DNA from 2 places in the Paeniglutamicibacter cryotolerans genome. Region 2 is predicted to be linked to the other one. Evidence: riboswitches for the same ligand, from Rfam matches in the RefSeq annotation. Region 2 holds a riboswitch; the other holds the start of a gene.
What was found. Region 2 has a riboswitch for S-adenosylmethionine ahead of E9229_RS09945 (acyl-CoA dehydrogenase family protein). Riboswitches for the same ligand answer to the same signal wherever they lie in the genome.
Positions count from the first base shown of each region.

Region 1: linked by a shared signal. The riboswitch ahead of acs (acetate--CoA ligase) and the one ahead of E9229_RS09945 (acyl-CoA dehydrogenase family protein) in region 2 are both predicted to bind S-adenosylmethionine.

Region 1 covers NZ_JACHVS010000001.1:1,373,761-1,377,122, forward strand. Annotated here, with positions in the region: gene acs (acetate--CoA ligase) at 1-1,907, opposite strand, end outside; SAM riboswitch class I at 1,914-2,004, opposite strand; gene E9229_RS06555 (DUF4870 domain-containing protein) at 2,118-2,699, opposite strand; gene E9229_RS06560 (ABC transporter permease) at 2,799-3,362, opposite strand, start outside.
Region 2 covers NZ_JACHVS010000001.1:2,146,250-2,149,611, reverse strand. Annotated here, with positions in the region: gene purU (formyltetrahydrofolate deformylase) at 1-293, shown strand, start outside; gene E9229_RS09945 (acyl-CoA dehydrogenase family protein) at 300-1,565, opposite strand; SAM riboswitch class IV at 1,608-1,724, opposite strand; gene E9229_RS09940 (acyl-CoA dehydrogenase family protein) at 1,969-3,210, shown strand; gene E9229_RS09935 (gamma carbonic anhydrase family protein) at 3,241-3,362, shown strand, end outside.

The DNA.
Region 1 (3,362 bases), 770 kb from region 2:
CCGCGCTCGAAGAGCTGGGTTAGCAGGCGGCGCATGATCTTGCCCGAGCGGGTCTTGGGCACATCGGGCACGAAAACGATCTCGCGCGGCTTGGCTATCGGGCCGATCTGCGTGGCCACATGCTCGCGCAGCGCGGCCGCCAGGTCCAGCTGCCGCTTTCGCGCCGCACCGGTGAGTCCGGTGCCGATCACCGAGGTGTCCAGCGGGACCACGAAGGCCGTTGCTGCATGACCGGTCTTCGCGTCGGTGGTCGGGCAGACCCCGGACTCGACCACGCCCGGGTGCGAGACCAGCGCGGATTCTATTTCGATGGTGGAGAGCCGGTGCCCGGAAATGTTGATCACGTCATCGGTTCGGCCCAGGATCCAGATGTCCCCGTCCGCGTCGAAACGTGCGCCGTCCCCGGCCAGGAACCAGCCCCGGTCCGCGTACTTCTCCCAATAGGAGGTGTAATAGCGTTCCGGGTTGCCCCAGATGGTGCGGGCCATGGCCGGCCCGGTGGCGGTGAGCACGATGTTGCCCTGGTGCTGGGGCCCCACCGAAATGGCCTCGTCGTCGACGATGTCAACGGCTACCCCGGGCAGTGCGCGGGTGCCGCACCCGGGCTTGTAGGTGTCCTCGTCCTGTCGCGGGGAGAGGATGGCGGCCCCGGTTTCGGATTGCCACCAGGTGTCGACCATTCCGATCCCCGCCGGTGTATTGCGGCCGACCTGTCTGCGCAGCCACTTCCAGGCCTCCGGGTTCACTGCCTCTCCCACCGTCCCGGCGAGCCGGATCGAGGAGAGGTCGTGGTGTTCAGGGACGCCGTCGGGGAACCAGCCCATGAGCGAGCGGACCAGCGTCGGGGCCGTGTAGTAGCTGGTGACTGCGTAGCGTTCGATGATCTCGAAGTGGCGGCCCGGGTGCGGGGCATTGGGCACCCCCTCGTAGATGACCTGGGTGACGCCATTGGATAGCGGACCGTAAATTTCATAGGTGTGCGCCGTGACCCAGGCCAGATCGGCGGTGCACCAGTGCACGTCATCGGCCCGGCGTGCCGGATCCGTGTTCGAGAACAGGAATTCGTGGCTCCAGGAGGCCTGCGTGAGGTAGCCGCCGGTGGTGTGAACCAGGCCCTTGGGCTGGCCCGTGGTGCCGGAGGTGTACATGATGAAAAGCGGAGTTTCGGCGTCGAAGGCCTGCGGCTCGTGGCGTGGCGATGCGGTATCCACCACCTCGTGCCACCATAGGTCCCGGCCCTCGGTCCAGGCGATGTCGCAGCCGGTGCGGCGCAGAACCAGCACGTGTTCGATGGCGTTGTCCCCGGAAACCGCGGCGTCCGCGTTGTCCTTCACCGGCACGGCAGTACCGCGGCGGTACTGCCCGTCCGTGGTGACCAGCAGCTTCGCCCCGGTGTCCTCGACCCGGAAGCGCAGTGCCTCGGCGGAGAAGCCGCCGAACACCAGCGAATGCACGGCGCCGATGCGAGCGCAGGCCAGGGTGATGACGATGGTTTCCACGAGCACCGGCAGGTAAACGACCACCCGGTCGCCCACCCCGATGCCCAGCTCCGTCAAAGCGTTGGCGGCCTTCGAAACCAGTGCCTGCAGGTCGGCATAGGTAATGGTGCGCATGTCCCCGGGTTCACCCTCGAAGTGCAGAGCGACCTTGTCCCCATTGCCAGCCGCGACGTGCCGGTCGGCGCAATTCACCGCGGCGTTCAACTTCCCGCCCTCGAACCAGCGCAATTCGGGGCCGCGTCGAGAGGGAACGTCGACCGGGGTGCTCGAATGCGTGGTGTGCCAGGGCTCGGCCCAGTCCAGGCGGCCGGCGGCGGCGTCCCAGAAGGCAAGCCGTTCGGCCTCGCTGGCATCGGGGCACGGCAGGTGCCGGGTGTTTTCGGCAGCGGAAAGGGCAGGTGTGTTCATGGCGGATCTCCATCGGTCCTGGCTGTAGCACCGGCCCCGGTCAGGGTGGTTGCTGCGGCGTCGTAGAGCCAGATCTCTCGGCCGCTCGGGATGGTTGCCGGCAGGATGCTGATCCGGCGGCTTTATGGCGTGCTCCCTCCGGTCCGAGGCATGAGCCGCGGACCGGGTGTCTTCCGGTGTTCGGTTCGGAAGGCGTGGAAGCCGGGGGTATTACCTGACGAGGTTCAGGTTGAAGACGAACCTCGGCAGCTGGCCGCGGTTGAAGTCTGCCTGCGCGCTGGAGGCGGCCATGATGTGGAAGACGAACAAGACAAGGCCCGCTAGGAAGAACAGGAAGCCCAGGTACGGAATGAACATGCCACCCGCGCAGATGACGCGCACCAAGGAGAAGTTCAGGTTCTGCCGGTGGTACTCGTCCGCCAGCTGGTTCTTGCCCTTCTCCGTGACATAAAAAATCAGTGCCGGAATCCAGGAGAAGAAGACGGAGAGCCAGAAGTTGAGCTGGACTGTGCCGGCTGCCGCGTGATGTGACGCCTGGGGGCTGTAGGGCTGCTGACCCTGCGGCAGATACTGCTGAGGGTAGCCCTGCTGACCCTGCGGCGGGTATTGCTGAGGGTAGCTCTGCGGGGGGTACTGCTGGGGTGGGTATCCCTGCTGACCCTGCGGCGGGTATAGCGGATTGACCGGAGCCGCCGGCTCGGACGGCGCAACGGGTTCCGGGACGGACGGCTGCGCGGATGCCCGAGGCCAGCTGCCGTCCCGAGGCGTCTCGGCATTTGGTTCTTCGCTCATGTTTGTCCTCCCATGACGCTTTGCTGATTGCTCCGGGCCATCACCGAAGCAGGTGTTGAGCCCAATCTACCGCCGATTTCCGGTGGCGTCGGTTATATTTCAGGCCCAACGGGCCACTGCCTTGGACTCCAGCAGGCCAAGCAGTGCATCGGTCAGTTTTCCAATGACCGCCAGCAGCACGATGGCCAGCAATAACCGGTCGGTGCGCCCGTTGTTCTGCGAATCGGTCAGCAGGAATCCCAACCCCATGGAGGAAGCGATCAACTCGGCCGCGACAAGGAACAGCCACGCCTGGGCCAAGGCCAGGCGCAGACCGGAGAAAATGGCGGGAACCACGGCGGGCAGCTGGACGGTGATCAGCAACCGCAGGCCGGAAAGCCCGAACGCGCGGGCCGCCTCGACCAGGTTCCTGTCTACATGGCGCAGGGCCAGGTAGACGGTGGTGAATACCGGGAAGAAGGCGCCGATGGCAATCAGCGTGATCTTCGAATCCTCCCCGATCTTCAGCCACAGGATCAGCAAGGGCACCCAGGCGAGTGACGGAACGGCGCGGAAGGCGCCGATGCTGGGGCCCAGTAGCGCATCTGCCAAGCGGGAGAGCCCGACCAGGGCGCCGGTCGCCAGCCCGAGTGCCGCACCGATGGCAAAGCCGATCAACACGCG
Region 2 (3,362 bases):
CCATCAACATCCACCACTCGTTCCTGCCCAGCTTCATGGGCGCCAAGCCCTACCACCAGGCGCATGCCCGCGGCGTGAAGCTGATCGGCGCCACCGCGCACTACGTGACGGCGGACCTGGACGAGGGACCGATCATCGAGCAGGAAGTCATCCGGGTGGACCATGCCCGCACCGCGGCGCAGTTCGTCGCCATGGGCCGCAACGTCGAGGGCCGCGCGCTGGTCCGCGCCGTGCAGTGGCACGCCGAGCAGCGTGTGCTGCTCGACGGCAACCGCACCGTCATCTTCTCCTAAAAGGGGTTAGGCCGCGCCGATGGCCCAGACCCTCGGCAGCGCCACGTCGTTCACCGACAGGTCCCCGATCAGCCGCGCCTTGTAGACCCAGGGGTTATGGTTCCCGGCCGTGCGGGCATTGCGCCAGTGCCTATCCAGGTTCTTGGCCGTGCTCGTGGCCGAGGCAGCGAGCGCGTCGAAGGCATGGGACAGGGCGTTGACAGCCAGCGGGGTCAGCGCCACCTGCCCGGCCGCCGCGGCCAATTCGGCCGCATCGTTTGCAGCTTCCTCGGCTACCAGGCCGATGTCCCCTGCCCGCAGTGCAAGTGCCGCGTCGTGGGCCCCCTGCAGCGCCTGGGCCACGCGCCTGACCACAGCCTCGCCGGTGAATCCGGCGGCCGAGAGCTCGCCGATGACCTGCAGGATCTGCGGGTCCTCGCGCCAGATCGAAGCCGCGGCATGGCTGAAGGTCCGCTTCCTGTTGCGTACCTCGAGCGCGAATTCGCGTTCGGCCCCCCGCACCGAACCGGCAAGCACTGCCAGCAGCACGTTCTGGTAGAAGGCGGTCTGGTATTTGAAGCGGGCATCGAAGTCGATCAGTTCTTCGGCCTGAACCACGGCATGGGTGAACGTGCTGGTCCCGGTGCCGGTGGTGCGCTGGCCGAAGCCGTCCCAGTCATCGCGTCGTTCGATGCCCGGCTGATCGGCCCGGACCGCTGCAATCACCCGTGCACCGGTATCAGTGCGCTCGGCATAGGTGTCCAGCCAGTCGGCGAAGATGCTGCCGGTGGAGTAGAACTTCTCCCCGTTGATCCGAAATGTCCCGTCCCCCGCCGGGGAGACCTTGGTCAGCACGTCCCCGACCTTCACCGCGCCGATCTCGGTCCACGCGTTGCCGACTAGTTCACCGGCGACAAAACGGGCGAGCCAGGTATCCCTGTCCCGGCCTTCGGTGGCCAGCAGCCGGTCCTCGACGAAGGCGAAGTGCGCCCGCAACGCCTGGGCGATGCTTGAATCGGCCGCCGCAAGTTCGGTGAGCAATTCAAAGAACTGCGGCAAGGTGGCCCCGAAACCGCCATCTGCCACCGGAACACGCAAGGCCCCGAACCCGGCATCGGCCAGGGCCCGGACTTGTTCATAGGGCAGCTGCTGGAGGCTATCGCGCTGGGCTGAACCGGCTGCAATTGATGTAAAAAACGGACGGAATCGTGCTGCCAACCCCGCGTAGTCAGGTTCCTCGGTGCCGATGGTGCCGATGCCTGCCGCGTGCCGGGTGGTTGCCACTGTGCTCATGGTGTTCTTCTCCTTGCCTGGGCGGCCGCTGGAAACGCGGTCCGCACGTACTTGCCCGGCACGGTGCGTGCGCGGGCCGGATCCTCACCTGGAGCACCCCGCCACGTGTCAGGGGGTTGCCGTCCGGCCAACCAGGGTTTAGCACCGGAACTCTTGATCCTGTGCCCGCAACACTAGGATCCCGATGCCGCCGCTGCAGCCGGGATGACGCTTGGTGACGCTTGGTGACGTGCCGAAACCCGTTGATGACGTTGTCCGGGACCGAATATGACGACGTGTTGCGTGGATGAGGTCCCGCGGCGTCATCTCGTGGAACCGGAGCTCATCTGCTGGTTCCGGACGCCAGCTGGCTCCTATGCTCGACCCCACACCACGCCCCGACACGTAAGGAAACGACAACATCATGAGCAGCCACCTGCAAGAAGCACCTGCCGTTTTACCGTTCTCCGGCCTCACCCAACCCGCAAATGCCGCCGCCTGGCTGGACCGGGCCCGGGAGGTCGCCGCCGTACTGGCCATCGATGCGGTGGCCCGGGACCGTGCCGGGGTGCTGCCCACGGCCGAAGTGCAGCTGCTGAAGGATTCGCGGCTGACGGTGCTGCTGGGTCCGGCCGAACACGGCGGCGGCGCGCAGCGGTGGGAAACCGCCTTCCAGGTGATCCGCATCGTCTCGGCCGCCGACGGCTCCATCGGCCAGCTGCTGGGATACCACCTGTTCTGGGCCTGGGCGGCCCGGCTGATTGGGACCGATGCGCAGATCGCCGCCGTGGAGCAGCTCTACACCTCGCAGAATCTGTTCTTCGGCGCTGCGGTGAACCCCCGCGACAACGACCTGGTGGCCCAGGACCTGGGCGCGGAGCTTCTCTTCAACGGGCGCAAGTCGTTTACCACCGGAGCTTCCGTCTCGGACCTGTTGGTGTTGGAAGGCGCGTTGAAGGGTTCGGAGGTGCATGTTTTCGCCATCGTCCCCACGGCGCAGGAGGGCATCACGTTCACCGACGACTGGGATAATCTGGGCCAGCGGCTCTCGGCCTCCGGCGGTGCGCTGATCTCCGGGGTCCGGGCCGATTGGAGCTCGGCCGCCGGGTTCATCGACAAGGAGTACCAGCCGCTGGTCTACAACACGCTCAACGTCCCGCTGATCCAGCAGGTGTTCTCCTCCATCTACCTGGGCATTGCCGAGGGCGCGCTGGCCGCGGCGCTTGAATACACCGGGACCCGCACCCGCCCCTGGCCCTACACCTCCGATCCCAAGGAATCGGCGTCCGAGGAATTCCACGTGCTGGAGGGCTATGGCAAGCTCCGCTCCGCGTTGTGGGCAGCCAGCGCACTGGCCGATGCCGTGGATGCCGAACTGGCAGCCGTGCTTCACGCGCCCCGTGCGGAACTCACTGCTTCGGGCCGTGGTGAAATCGCCGTCCGGGTGGCTGCAGCCAAGCAGGTGGCCGCCGATACGGCGCTGGAAACCACAGCCCGGATCTTCGAGTTCACCGGCGCCCGGGCCACGGCCAACAACGTCGGGCTCGATATCTACTGGCGCAATGTGCGTACCCACTCGCTGCATGATCCGGTGGCGTACAAGCGCCGGGAGGTCGGCCAATATGCACTGCTGGGCCTGCTGCCCACTCCCAGCTGGTACACCTAGCAGCCCGGCCGGTTCGCTAGACTGCAGGACATGGCTCACATCATCACCATTGACGGCATCACCCCCACGACCGGAAGCGGCGTCTTCGTCGCCCCGACGGCGACGCTCTCCGGGGACGTGGAGCTGGCGGCGGACTCCAGCGCTTTCTACGG